3 regions of the Rhizobium zaerense genome follow, and region 2 is predicted to be linked to each of the others. Evidence: predicted binding sites of a transcription regulator. Region 2 holds the regulator's gene; each other region holds the start of a gene.
What was found. The regulator PhoB, encoded in region 2, activates phosphate uptake and scavenging genes when phosphate is short. The targets are predictions, from matches to a motif close to TGTCATNNANCTGTCAT.

Region 1 (4,208 bases), 1.7 Mb from region 2:
TATCGGGTGCTGCAGCGCGAAAACACATACGTCGATTGACGTAGGCGCCGGGGGCAAACAGGCAGCAGGCCGGGAGAGGTGGCATCCCCCACCGCGGGAGATGCCCTGTCGATTCTCTGGGAGGAATTATCCGTCGATCGTCAAGACGATCGACGTGGGACCGTAAGAGAGGCTCGCCCTATGGCCTGCGACGGTCAGCTTTTCGAGGGCGCCAGTCACGACGCTCGCCTTCAGGATCTCGATCTTCGTTCCGGGCGTCGGGACAAACCCGTCGGCAAGCGTCACATCGAGCTCGCCGGCCAGCACCGCCTTGCCATGGACGATCAGCGTACCCTCGCCGTTCGCGCCTAGCCTCGGCTTCAACACGGCCGTGGCAAGCTGCTGATAGTCGCCGCCGACGGTCACGGGCTTTTCCGCCGCCAGAACGAGCGAACCGCGGTCGGCCGTCAGGCCGCCTGTACCGAAGGCCGACGGCGATAGGGCCATCAGTGCGCCCTCTTCCAGCACGGTACCGCCGGTATAGCTGTTGGCGCCCGACAGCTCGAGAATGCCGCTGCCGTGCTTCACCAGCCTGCCATTGCCGGTGATGTCGTTCCGCCAGGTGTCGATCGAATTGAAACCGCCCTTTGCCGCGTCCATCGTCACGGTCACGTCCTGTTCGAACGCACCGTAACCGTCGGCCGCCGCAAAGAGGTTGAGACGGCCGTAACCTTCCGCATCGTCGAGCAGCGGGTAGCCGGAGGCGATCTCCGTCGACTTCAGCACGGCGCGGCGCTGCTCGCCGCCCAGATAGGGCAGACGCGTTTCGAGAAGCGCTTCGGCGCCCTGCGGCACGCGCGCCGGCTGATCGGTCGCATGGATCGTCGGCAGGCCGTAGCTCAAGCGCTGCAGCACGTAGGCGCGATTGGCGTCATGATCGGCGAAACGGTCTGCGGCCAACGGTGCTGCATGGGCCGCAACCTCGAGTGCACCCGCATCCGCAACGCCTGACTTGGCGACGAGCCATGACTGCGCTTGGGCGTAGGCATCGCTCTTCAGCGCGGCATTGTCGGCGTTGTTCAGATTGTAGACGACCGTAGCTGTGCCGAGCATGCGGCCGCCTATCACGTCGAGAGGAGAATGCATGCCGGCGAGGATGCGGTCTTCGCCCAGCTCGCTGGCACGCGTGATCATTTCCTGAAAGCGTTGCGGCACGAGATAGGCCATGGCCAGTGCATCCCGCCAGGCTTCCGCCGTATGCCCGCTCGGGAAACCGCCGTCCTCGGCCGGCTTGCCGCCCTTGGCCGGCTCCAGCGTTGGGACGACCGATACGTCCTGGCTCCAGCGGTAGGGGCGGGCATATTTGAAATAGCGTTTGGCCGGCTCTGTCGAGCCGTCACCGCTGGCGGCGTTGATGAAGTCGATAGCAAGTCCCATGTCGGGGTTGGCGTCGATCTTGTTTTCCGCGTCCGGCTTGCTGCCGGCGCCGCGATTGTTGCCCTTGTCATCATATTTGACCGTCGTCGCATCGGCTGCCACCTCGGTGATCGTGGTGGTCTGCTTCGAGCCGGCCTTCCAGGCATCCGTCAGCGGACCGAGGCCATCGACGATGCTGGCATTCTTGCCGCGCCGATCGTCGAGATAGGCGGCGACGGCCTGATCGGCCGTCCGCGCCCGCGTCGCTTTGACGACATAGGCGATGTTGGCGTCATGGACGGCCTGGTTGACGATATGGCCGTCGGTCTTGCTGGACGGAATGCCGTCCCAATCCGTCTTGGCGACCGCCGGGCAATTATCCTTGGCCGGGGCTTCGACACCCGCATCGACGAAAGGCGTGCGCGGGGTCCAGATTTCGAGGAAGCCGGAGAGAAGATGAACGGCGGCATTGGTGTCCACCGCCGAGAAGCAGGCGTCACCGCGTTTGTTGGTGTTTCCGGCCTGCGCATAAGGCGCTTTCGCCGCCGTCGCCTGCTCGGCGCTGGCAAGTGATGGCACGATGGAAAGAAGGCAGACGAGGGCGGTGCTCAGGCGGCAAAGGCTTAAAACAGACATGGTGATACCCGAAATGTTTGAACGAACGCCGGGAGAGTTAGAGCTCTCATGTGACAGATCAATTGCAAAAATATTGCCATTCTGTGAACCTGTCGGTGCCCGCCTCTTGCCTTTCCCAACCATCCCGCCAAAACTGCCGGAGAGACGATGAGCCCAACCGGAATGCCGGAAAGGAAGACATGGCAGCGCGCCAACGCATCATTCCGGTGAGACGCGAATACAATCGCTGGGTCGCCAACCAGACGCTGGAAGATTACGCGTTGCGCTTCACCGCAAAGAGCGCTCGCCATTTCTCCTCGCAGCGGATCTCGCAGACGGCGATCGGCGCGATCTCCTTTCTGGCGCTGGAGGCGATCGGCGGCGCGATCACTCTTTCCTACGGCACGACCAACGCCTTTTACGCCATTATCGTCGCCTCGGTCGCCATGCTGGCGATCGGCCTGCCGATCAGCCGCTACGCCATCCGCCACGGCGTCGACATCGATCTTCTGACGCGTGGCGCGGGCTTCGGCTATATCGGCTCGACTATCACCTCGCTGATCTATGCGAGCTTCACCTTCATGCTGTTTGCGATCGAGGCATCGATCATGTCCGGCGCGCTGGAGCTCACCCTCGGCATCCCGCTCTGGATCGGCTACATCATCAGCGCCGTCATGGTAATCCCGCTGGTGACGCACGGCGTGCGGCTGATCAGCAAGTTCCAGCTGATGACCCAGCCCTTTTGGATCGTGCTGAATATCCTTCCCTTGATCTTCATCGCCTTGTCGGACTGGGAAAAATTCGATCTCTGGCGCGCCTTCGCCGGCATCCGCCATGCCTCCGGTCCGCCCGGCACCATCGCCGAATTCGATCTGGTGGAATTCGGCGCTGCCTCCGCCGTCATCCTGGCGCTGATGTCGCAGATCGGCGAACAGGCCGACTTCCTGCGCTTCCTGCCGCCGGACCCGCAGCGCAAGTGGCGCCACCGCCTGGCGATCTTTCTCGCCGGGCCCGGCTGGGTCATCATCGGCGCGCCGAAGCTGCTTGCCGGTTCATTTCTGGTCGTGCTGACCTTCACCTCGGGCGTCCCCCTCGATCGCGCCGCCGACCCGGCGCAAATGTATCTGACCGCCTTCGGCTACATGGTCCCCTGGCACAATGCCGCGCTGCTGTTGATGGCCGCTTTCGTCGTCGTCTCGCAGCTGAAGATCAACGTGATGAACGCCTATGCCGGCTCGCTCGCCTGGTCGAACTTCTTCTCGCGGCTGACCCACAGCCATCCCGGCCGCGTCATCTGGCTGGTGTTCAACGTCGCAATCGCCCTGCTTCTGATGGAACTCGGCATCTACCGGCTGCTGGAGGAAACACTCGGCATCTTCTCGATCATTGCGATGGCCTGGCTCTGCACGATCTCCGCTGATCTCTTCATCAACAAGCCGCTGGGCCTTGCTCCCCCGGGTATCGAGTTCAAGCGCGCCCATCTCTACGACATCAACCCCGTCGGCCTCGGCGCCATGACGTTGTCGGCGGCCGTATCGCTGATCGCTCATTTCGGCGCCTTCGGCGATATTGCCGCCTCGCTCGCGCCCTATATCACCCTCGTCGTCGCATTGATCGCCTCGCCTGTCATCGCCTGGGCGACCAAAGGCAAGTTCTATCTCGCCCGCAAGCCACGCCACAGCTGGAAGAACCTGACGAGCATCACCTGCTCGGTCTGCGAACATCCCTTCGAACCGGAGGACATGGCCTGGTGTCCGGCCTATGCCGCACCGATCTGCTCGCTCTGCTGTTCGCTCGACAGCCGCTGCCACGACATGTGCAAGCCGGCCGCCCGTTTCAACGCCCAAGTCGGCACCGTCGCCAAGGTGCTGCTGCCTCAGACCATCATCGAGAAGCTGACGACACGCCTCGGCCGCTATGGCGTCGCCGTCGTGCTGGCATTGACGGCCATCGGCGCCATCCTGGCGATGATCGCCCATCAGGTCGCCGCCGCCTCGCCTGAAACGGCCGAGGTCGTCAACCGCACCATCCTCATCGTCTTCTTCGTCTTCTCGGTGATATCAGGCGTCGTCTGCTGGTTCTATGTGCTTGCCCATGACAGCCGCGTCGTCGCCGAGGAGGAATCCTCGCGCCAGAACACGCTGCTGCTCAAGGAAATCGCCGCCCACAAGAAGACCGATGCCGCCTTGCAGAACGCC
Region 2 (4,208 bases):
ATTGCTGTGGCCGACGGAGGTGACGGCGACGCCGGCGCCGAAATCGAGATATCGCTCGCCAGTTTCGGTGATCAGCCATACGCCCTCGCCTCGCTCGAACCGCAGCGGGGCACGAGAATAGGTGTCATAAAGCGGCGCGGCTTCAGCCATGGCGCGATCTCCATCAAAGTTGCCGGGCAATGACTCCGGCTAAGGAAACCAGGCCCGAAAAATCAAAAATGCCGCCTTGCGGCGGCGAGTGGCACTATTTCCTTTTCGCGCTGCAATGTCAACAAAACGGCGCCCTTAGCGTATGCAGCAAGAGTGTACAGCGGCATTTCCAGTCATCAACAGGCATTATTGCAGAAATGACACGCAGGGGCAGCAAGTTGGGGAAAACTACGAATTCGATTCATCCGGATTCATGCGACTCTTGTCACGGAGTCAGGCTCACACTAGGTTAAAGATCAATTACTAGACTGCATGCGGCGGAACTAGTCACCAAAATTGATCAAGCGTTTCTTGTTTCGGAGCTCCCGGGACAACGGTGAGGGATTCTGCCATCACCAACGCAGAAGGTGGAGACAGGGCATGAACTGGACAGACGAGCGGGTCGAGAAACTCAAGAAACTTTGGGCCGAAGGACTGAGCGCCAGCCAGATCGCTGCGCAGCTTGGCGGGGTCAGCAGAAACGCGGTCATCGGCAAAGTGCACCGGCTGTGCCTTCCCGGCCGTGCCAAGGCCGGCGGCACCAACACCGCGGCGCGAACGCCGAAGCGCAATACCTCGGCGCCGCGCGCGCCGAACTACGCCTCACGGGTCACCACCCGCACCGTTACCCGCCAGCAGGGCGCGACCATGCTGAAGGAAGAGATCGAGATCGAAACGATCGAGGAAATGGAATACGTGCCGAGAGGCAATGTGGTCGTGCCGATTTCGCGACGCCTCGGCCTGACGGAGCTGACCGAACGCACCTGCAAGTGGCCGGTCGGCGATCCGCTGAAGGACGACTTCCATTTCTGCGGCTGCGAATCCCCCGACAATTCGCCTTATTGCGGCTATCACCAGAAGCTTGCCTACCAGCCGGTCAACGAACGCCGCCGGGCGGCAGCCCGGGCCAGCTGAGCGGGTGATCATTGCTAGAATGACGAAACGGGCCAAGTGGCCCGTTTTTTTGTAATTGGATGGAAGCTGTCGGGCGTTCAGTTCGTTGAGAACGCCGACTTGCCCTTATCCGGCTGCCGCCACCAACCAGGGTCGCGCCATGGGTCTCGACCCTTCCTCCGGTTCTCAAAGGGGCGAAGGGACATGCCGCAACATCTCGATTCCCTCTTCTCCCCTCGGGGAGAAGGTGCCCGTAGGGCGGATGAGGGGGGCCGGGGAAGCCGGTCTTTCTTATAACACCATGAGGGCTTCGACCGCGTTGGCGTCGTTTCGACCGTGTTCGGGGCGCAGCCGTTCGGCATGTGGGATAGGTTATCACGGAAAGAGTGTGCCGTGTGGCCCCCTCATCCGCCTGCCGGCACCTTCTCCCCGAGGGGAGAAGAGATTGTGCCGCAACCTTCTCCGTCCCCACCAACCTTTCGCAGGGCACGTCCCCCTCACCCAGAACGAAAGCCCTCAGGCTTCCATCGAATAGCCGGCGCCGCGGACGGTGCGGATGACGTCTTGCATGTTGGAGAAATTCAGCGCCTTGCGCAGGCGGCCGACATGGACGTCGACGGTGCGCTCGTCGACATAGATATCGTGGCCCCAGACGCCATCCAACAGCTGCGAGCGGGAGAAGACCCGGCCCGGCGACGACATCAGGAATTCCAGCAGGCGGAATTCGGTGGGGCCGAGGCGGACTTCACGGGTCTTGCGATGGACGCGATGAGTTTCGCGGTCGAGCTCGATGTCACCGCATTTCAGCACCGTCGACAGCACCTCGGGACGGGCGCGGCGCAGCATCGCCTTGACGCGGGCAACGAGTTCGGGAGTCGAGAAGGGCTTGACGACATAATCGTCGGCGCCCGTCGACAATCCGCGGACACGCTCGCTCTCTTCGCCGCGCGCCGTCAGCATGATAATCGGCAGGCGCTCGGTTTCCGGCCGCATGCGCAGCCGCCGGCAAAGCTCGATGCCGGAGACCCCGGGCAGCATCCAATCGAGGATAAGAAGATCTGGCGTGCGCTCCTGAAGCCGCATTTCGGCTTCGTCGCCACGAAGGATGGTATCGACCTCGAAGCCTTCCGCTTCGAGATTGTAGCGAAGAAGCACGCTGAGGGCTTCCTCGTCTTCAACAACTGCAACTCTCGGGATCATGCGTATCGGTCTCCTCGCGCATGATCCTTAAACCGGGGGTGATTTAAGCAATGCATCCTGCGCAAACTCAGAAATTGGCTGCGACCTCTTTGCGCGCCCGGACGGGCGCGCACGCAATTGACTGGTCCGGGCGCCTGGCCCGGACGGTTATTCCGTGACCGCGCCGACGGTGTTGGCGCTGTCGTCCTTCGGACGGTCGCCTTCCGGCTGCGCGCCTGTCGTCATGTAAAAGATCGTTTCGGCGATGTTGGTGGCGTGGTCGCCGATGCGCTCGATGTTCTTGGCGCAGAAGAGAAGATGCGTGCAACTGGTGATGTTGCGCGGATCTTCCATCATGTAGGTCAGGAGCTCGCGGAACAGCGAGGTGTACATCGCGTCGATCTCGTTGTCGCGTTCGCGGATCGCATTCGCCTTGTCGGCGGAACGATTGGTGTAGACGTCGAGCACTTCCTTGAGCTGGACGAGCGCCAGCTCGGACAGATGCTCGAGGCCGCGGGCGAGCTTGCGGGGAACGCCGGTGCTTTGGACGGCGATGACGCGCTTGGCAGTGTTCTTGCCGAGGTCGCCGACGCGTTCGAGATCGGCGGCGATGCGGATCGAACCCATGATTTCGCGCAGGTCCGCAGCCATCGGCTGACGGCGGGCAATGGTGACGATCGCCTTGTCGCCGATTTCGCGTTCGGCGTGATCGAGGATCACGTCGTCGGAGATGACCTTCTGCGCCAGCGCGGTATCGCCATTGACGAGCGCCCGGACGGATTCGGCGACCATCTGCTCGGCCAGACCGCCCATTTCGGAAATCCGCCTGGACAGGAACTTCAGATCATCATCATAAGCAGAATAAATATGTGTCGATGCCATGGGGCTTTATCCTCGAATAACGGGAAGGCTTGGTGTCGCCAAAATCAGCCGAAACGACCCATGATGTAGTCCTGGGTGCGCGGGTCGTCGGGATTGGTGAACATCTTGTCGGTGTCGTTTTCCTCGACAAGATTGCCAAGGTGGAACATGGCGGTGCGCTGCGAGACACGCGCGGCCTGCTGCATGGAGTGGGTGACGATGACGATCGTGTAGTTCTCGCGCAACTCGTGGATCAGTTCCTCGACCTTGGCGGTGGCGATCGGGTCGAGCGCCGAGCAGGGCTCGTCCATGAGGATGACCTCAGGGCTGACGGCAACGGCACGGGCAATGCAGAGGCGCTGCTGCTGACCGCCGGACAGGCCGGTGCCGGATTCATGCACGCGGTCCTTGACTTCGTTCCAGAGACCGGCGCGCTGCAGGCTGGTCTCGACGATCTGGTCGAGGTCGGCCTTCGACTTGGCAAGGCCATGGATGCGCGGGCCGTAGGAGACGTTTTCGTAGATCGTCTTCGGGAACGGGTTCGGCTTCTGGAAGACCATGCCGACGCGGGCGCGAAGTTCGACGACGTCGATATCGGGATCATAGATATCGTCGGTATCAAGCGTGATCTTGCCGGTGACGCGGCAGCCGTCGATCGTGTCGTTCATGCGGTTGAGGCACCGCAGGAAGGTTGACTTGCCGCAGCCGGACGGGCCGATCAGGGCGGTTACGGTGTTTTCGCGGACGTTCAGGTTCACATCGAAAAGCGCGCGCTTCTCGCCATAGTAAACCGAGACTTCCTTTCCGATCATCTTATACGGGACGTTGCTCATCTTGCGATCCAGCGCCTTTTCAACTGCAGCTTCCGTCAACATGTTCATGATGTTTAACTCCGTTTACCAGCGGCGCTCGAAGCGACGACGCAAGAGGATGGCGCCCATGTTCATGACGATCAGGAACAGGAGCAGGACGATGATGGCACCCGAAGTACGCTCAACGAAGGCACGTTCGGCCTCGTTGGCCCACATATAGACCTGTACGGGCAGAGCCGTCGAGGGATCGAGCGGTGTCGTCGGCGCGTTGGC
Region 3 (4,208 bases), 610 kb from region 2:
TACCAGCAGGCGATCGCCTATATCGGTCAGCAGATCGACGGCAGATAGGCTCTCATCGATAAGAATACTCGAAACGCCGCTGCGATATGCGGCGTTTTTCATACGCGGGAATCAAAGCCGCCGCCGGACAATCGCCACGCTGATCAAAACGTCGGTCGTGCGCGACCAATTGACGGCGAGCTTAGCAACAATCCTTAAAAAACTGATAAACCGGAATATCCCTAGATTTCGGGACGAATGAAGTCGCGTGTCTCGGCGTCCATGACCCAGAGTTCACCGGTCGAAATGTCGAACCAGGCGCCGTGGAGATGAAGGCTTCCCGCTTCCTCGAGAGCCTTGATGTCGGGGAAGCTTCTGAGATTGTTGATGGAATTGCGGATGGAGACACGCTCAAGCGCCGTCTGCCGCTCGGCCGCCGTCATCACGTCGTTGCTCTGGATCTGCTCGGCGGCCGGTCTGACCAGCGACATCCAACGGCCGATGAAATCGCCAGGCGACAGCGGTTCGGCATTCGGGTCGAGCGCTGCGCGGATGCCGCCGCAGCGTCCATGGCCCATCACGACGATATCCGAGACCTTCAGCGCCTGTACCGCAAATTCGAGCGCGGCCGAGGTCGAGTGGAAATGGCCGTCCGGCTCGTAGGGCGGCACCATGTTGGCGACGTTGCGAATGACGAAGAGCTCGCCCGGACCGGCATCGAAGATCAGCTCCGGTGCCGCGCGGGAATCCGAACAGGCAATGACAAGCGTATGGGGGTCCTGACCGTTTTCGGCAAGCTGCCGATACCTGTCGCGGGCGTCGGCATAACGCCCGTTCATGAAGTTGCGATAGCCGTCCAGAAGAGGTGTTGGAAAACGCTGCATGCTTCTGGATTAGCGCGCGCGGAAGACAAGATCAACTGCTGCACTGCAAAATGAACATATCGGCAAATGCGTCATTTTTTCCGCCGCTGCGCCGGGTGCATGAGCCGGCGCATCTGCACCATGGCCATCGGCGTCGAAAGGCTGGAAGCATCGCTTGCCAGCATCAACTCGTTGCTGCCGCGCTTGACGGCACGCGCAAGAACCTCGAAGACGCTGGCGGTGGCAAGCTGTAGCGCCTTTTCGTCCTCGAGCCCGGAAAGCAGGCGCGACAGGAAGACGGCGGCCAGCAGGTCGCCGAGACCATTCGGCGGGTTTTCGACGACGCGGTGCTCGGCAAGAAGCGCGTGGCGACCGGACAGATAAAGATTGCCGGTACCGCCCGCCATCATCGGCACGGCTGAAGTGACGAGCATGCGCGATGGTCCGAGCGCGAGCGCCGCCTCCATGATCGTGCTGTTGTCTTCGAGGGCCGCCCCCGAAAGCCATGCGAGCTCGTAGCGGTTCGGCGTCGCCAGCGAGGCGAGCGGAATGAGATGATCGCGAATGGCCTCTGCGGTCGCTTCCGGCACATAAAGTCCGCCGAGATCGCCCATGACAGGATCGCAGACATAAAGCAGCTCAGGATTGTTTTGCCTGAGCGCACCGATCAGCCGGGCGACGGAGCGCGCCTGGGCGGCATTGCCGAAATAGCCTGAAAGCACTGCCTTGACTTCGCCGATCCAGGGCGCGCGGATCAGATCGTCGATCGCCGCGTCGAAATCCGCTTCGGCGAAAGTCAGCCGTGTCGAGCGGCCGTGGCCGGGATGCCAAGGCAGCACGATGGTCGGCAGCGCCCAGACCGGATGACCGAGCGTCTCCAATGCAAACACCGCCGCCCGATTGCCAACCGAGCCCCGGACCACATGGCTCGAAATGACGATGACTGCGCCCGCTGCATTTTCCGACATGATACCCAAGATCCGAATGATGACCGCGTTTGATGATCTTTTTGACGCCACGCTGTCAACCATTCTTCACGCGAGCATGGAAATGTCCGGCGGAACGAAAAACCGGAAGACGCGACTTTCGCTTTCGTTTGGCAAAGAAATCGGAAAATTTCTTACAAACTCTCGTTTCCAGCGCCAATAAAGCGTCAAAACAATCCTTCGGACCTCTCTTTTAGAGATTTTTTCGAAGAATCTTCTGCTAGCTTGCAAAAAATCAGACATTGAGGGAGGCGATCCATGGCTGCCAGAAACAATCCGAAACGGGAAAAGCAGATCGAAAGCGCGCGCAAGATCGCCAAGGCGACAGGCGAGGCGCATCTCGATCCGGCAATTCTCTTCGGCCGGGCAAGCAATGACGATCTCGAACTCTATACGCCGGAAATGCTGGCACTCTCCGCCGTGCATTCGGCAAAGGAACTCGCCGCCTGGAACGGCAAGGCGCCCCGCGTCAGCATCGACACGATTGCCGATGTGACGCCTGGTGGCATCGCGGTCTCGGTGCTGTCAGTCACCGACCAGAATATGCCTTTTCTGTTTGAATCGGTCATGGGCGAAGTGACGAGCACCTATCGCGACCTATTCATGGCCGTGCATCCCATCCTGGTCATGGAGAAGGGCAAGGCGCCGGCGCTTTATTCTGCCGATCACCCGAGCGATCCGGCCAACCGCGTCAGCCATATCCAGCTTCATGTTGCGCCGCTCAATTCCGCCCAGGCGGCCGATCTCGTCAAACGCATCGAAAAAGTGCTCGAACAGGTCCGCCTGTCGGTGTCCGACTGGAAGCCGATGCTTGCCAAGCTCGACGGGGTGATCGCCGAGCTTTCGGCGAATGCCGCCGGCCGTAGGAAGGCCGAACATGCCGAGGCGGTGGCCTTCCTGACCTGGCTGCGCGACGAGAATTTTACGTTTCTCGGCATGCGCGAATATGTCTATTCGGGCAAAGGCGCTGACGCCAAGGTTGAGCGCGACAAGGGTGCTGGCCTCGGCATCCTCTCCAATCCCGATGTTCTGGTGCTGCGCACGGGCAAGGACGCTGTGACCACCACGCCTGAGATCCTCGCCTTCCTCGACGGCCCCGACTTTTTGATCGTCACCAAGGCCAATGTGAAATCGATCGTCCATCGCCGCGCCTATATGGATTATGTCGGCGTCAAACGTTTCGACGCCGAGGGCAACGTCACCGGCGAACTGCGCGTCGTCGGCCTTTTCACCTCGACGGCATATACGTCGCTTGCCTCCGAAATCCCGCTGCTGCGGTCCAAGATCGAGAAGGTGAAGGAACATTTCGGCTTCGATCCGATGAGCCATTCGGGCCGCATGCTCGACAACACGCTGGAATCCTATCCGCGCGACGACCTTTTCCAGATCGACACGACGCTGCTCGCAAGTTTTGCCGAGCAGATCAACGACCTGGCCGATCGGCCGCGCGTGCGCGTCCTGCCGCGCATCGACCATTTCGACCGCTTCGTCTCGGTGATCGTCTACGTGCCGCGCGAGGAATATGACTCGATCGTCCGCGAACGGATCGGCACCTATCTGAAGACCGTCTATGACGGCCGTGTCTCTGCCTATTACCCGGCTTTCCCGGAAGGGGGCGTGGCGCGCGTGCATTTCATCATCGGCCGCTCCGGCGGTAAGACGCCACGCATTCCGCAGGCAAAGCTCGAGCAGGTGATCCGCGAGATCACCGCCCGCTGGGACGACCGTTTCGAGGCGCTGGCCGGGGCCAAGGCGCCGAAGATATCAGTCGACCAAGCCTTCCAGGATTCCTTCACTCCGGAGGAAACCGTGGCAGACCTCGCCGATATCGGCGCCTGCGCCGCCGGCGAGCCGCTGCGCATCCAGTTCTACCATCGTCAGGAAGAACAGGGCCGCGTCCTTTCCCTGAAGATCTTTCACGCCGGCGGCCAGCTGGCGCTGTCGCGCCGCGTGCCGCTTCTCGAGAATCTCGGCTTCAATGTCGTCAGCGAACGCACCTTCGACATCGGGGTACCGGCCGCCGATGGAGAAAAGAAACTCGTCGTGCTGCACGATATGGAACTCGAGGCCCGCAATGGCGGAGAGATCGATCTGCAGCGTTACGGCGCCGCCCTCGAGGAAGGCTTCGTCGCCGCCTTCGCCGGGACGATCGACAATGACAGCTTCAATCGGCTGATCCTTTCAGCCGGTCTCTCCGCGCGCGAGACGAACGTTCTGCGTGCCTATGCGCGTTATCTCCGCCAGGCCGGCATCGCCTATTCGCAGGATTATATCGCAACGACCCTCGACAAATATCCTGGTGTCGCCGCTGCTATCTTTCGTCTCTTCCATGACACGCTCGACACTACGCTTTCGGAAAAGGCTCGCGTCAAGAAGCTTG

Region 1: the regulator PhoB is predicted to act here: its motif matches at 2,082-2,098, upstream of ACS4RR_RS07705 (acid phosphatase).
Region 3: the regulator PhoB is predicted to act here: its motif matches at 1,864-1,880, upstream of ACS4RR_RS02720 (NAD-glutamate dehydrogenase).

What each region holds. Positions count from the first base shown of each region.
Region 1 is NZ_CM132690.1:1,626,394-1,630,601, reverse strand. It holds gene ACS4RR_RS07705 (acid phosphatase) at 127-2,031, opposite strand; gene ACS4RR_RS07700 (hybrid sensor histidine kinase/response regulator) at 2,211-4,208, shown strand, end outside.
Region 2 is NZ_CM132690.1:4,882,458-4,886,665, forward strand. It holds gene ACS4RR_RS24120 (aspartate aminotransferase family protein) at 1-150, opposite strand, end outside; gene ACS4RR_RS24125 (GcrA family cell cycle regulator) at 571-1,104, shown strand; gene phoB (phosphate regulon transcriptional regulator PhoB) at 1,600-2,283, opposite strand; gene phoU (phosphate signaling complex protein PhoU) at 2,431-3,144, opposite strand; gene pstB (phosphate ABC transporter ATP-binding protein PstB) at 3,189-4,004, opposite strand; gene pstA (phosphate ABC transporter permease PstA) at 4,020-4,208, opposite strand, start outside.
Region 3 is NZ_CM132690.1:553,841-558,048, reverse strand. It holds gene ACS4RR_RS02735 (lytic murein transglycosylase) at 1-48, shown strand, start outside; gene ACS4RR_RS02730 (carbonic anhydrase) at 222-863, opposite strand; gene pdxY (pyridoxal kinase PdxY) at 935-1,810, opposite strand; gene ACS4RR_RS02720 (NAD-glutamate dehydrogenase) at 2,087-4,208, shown strand, end outside.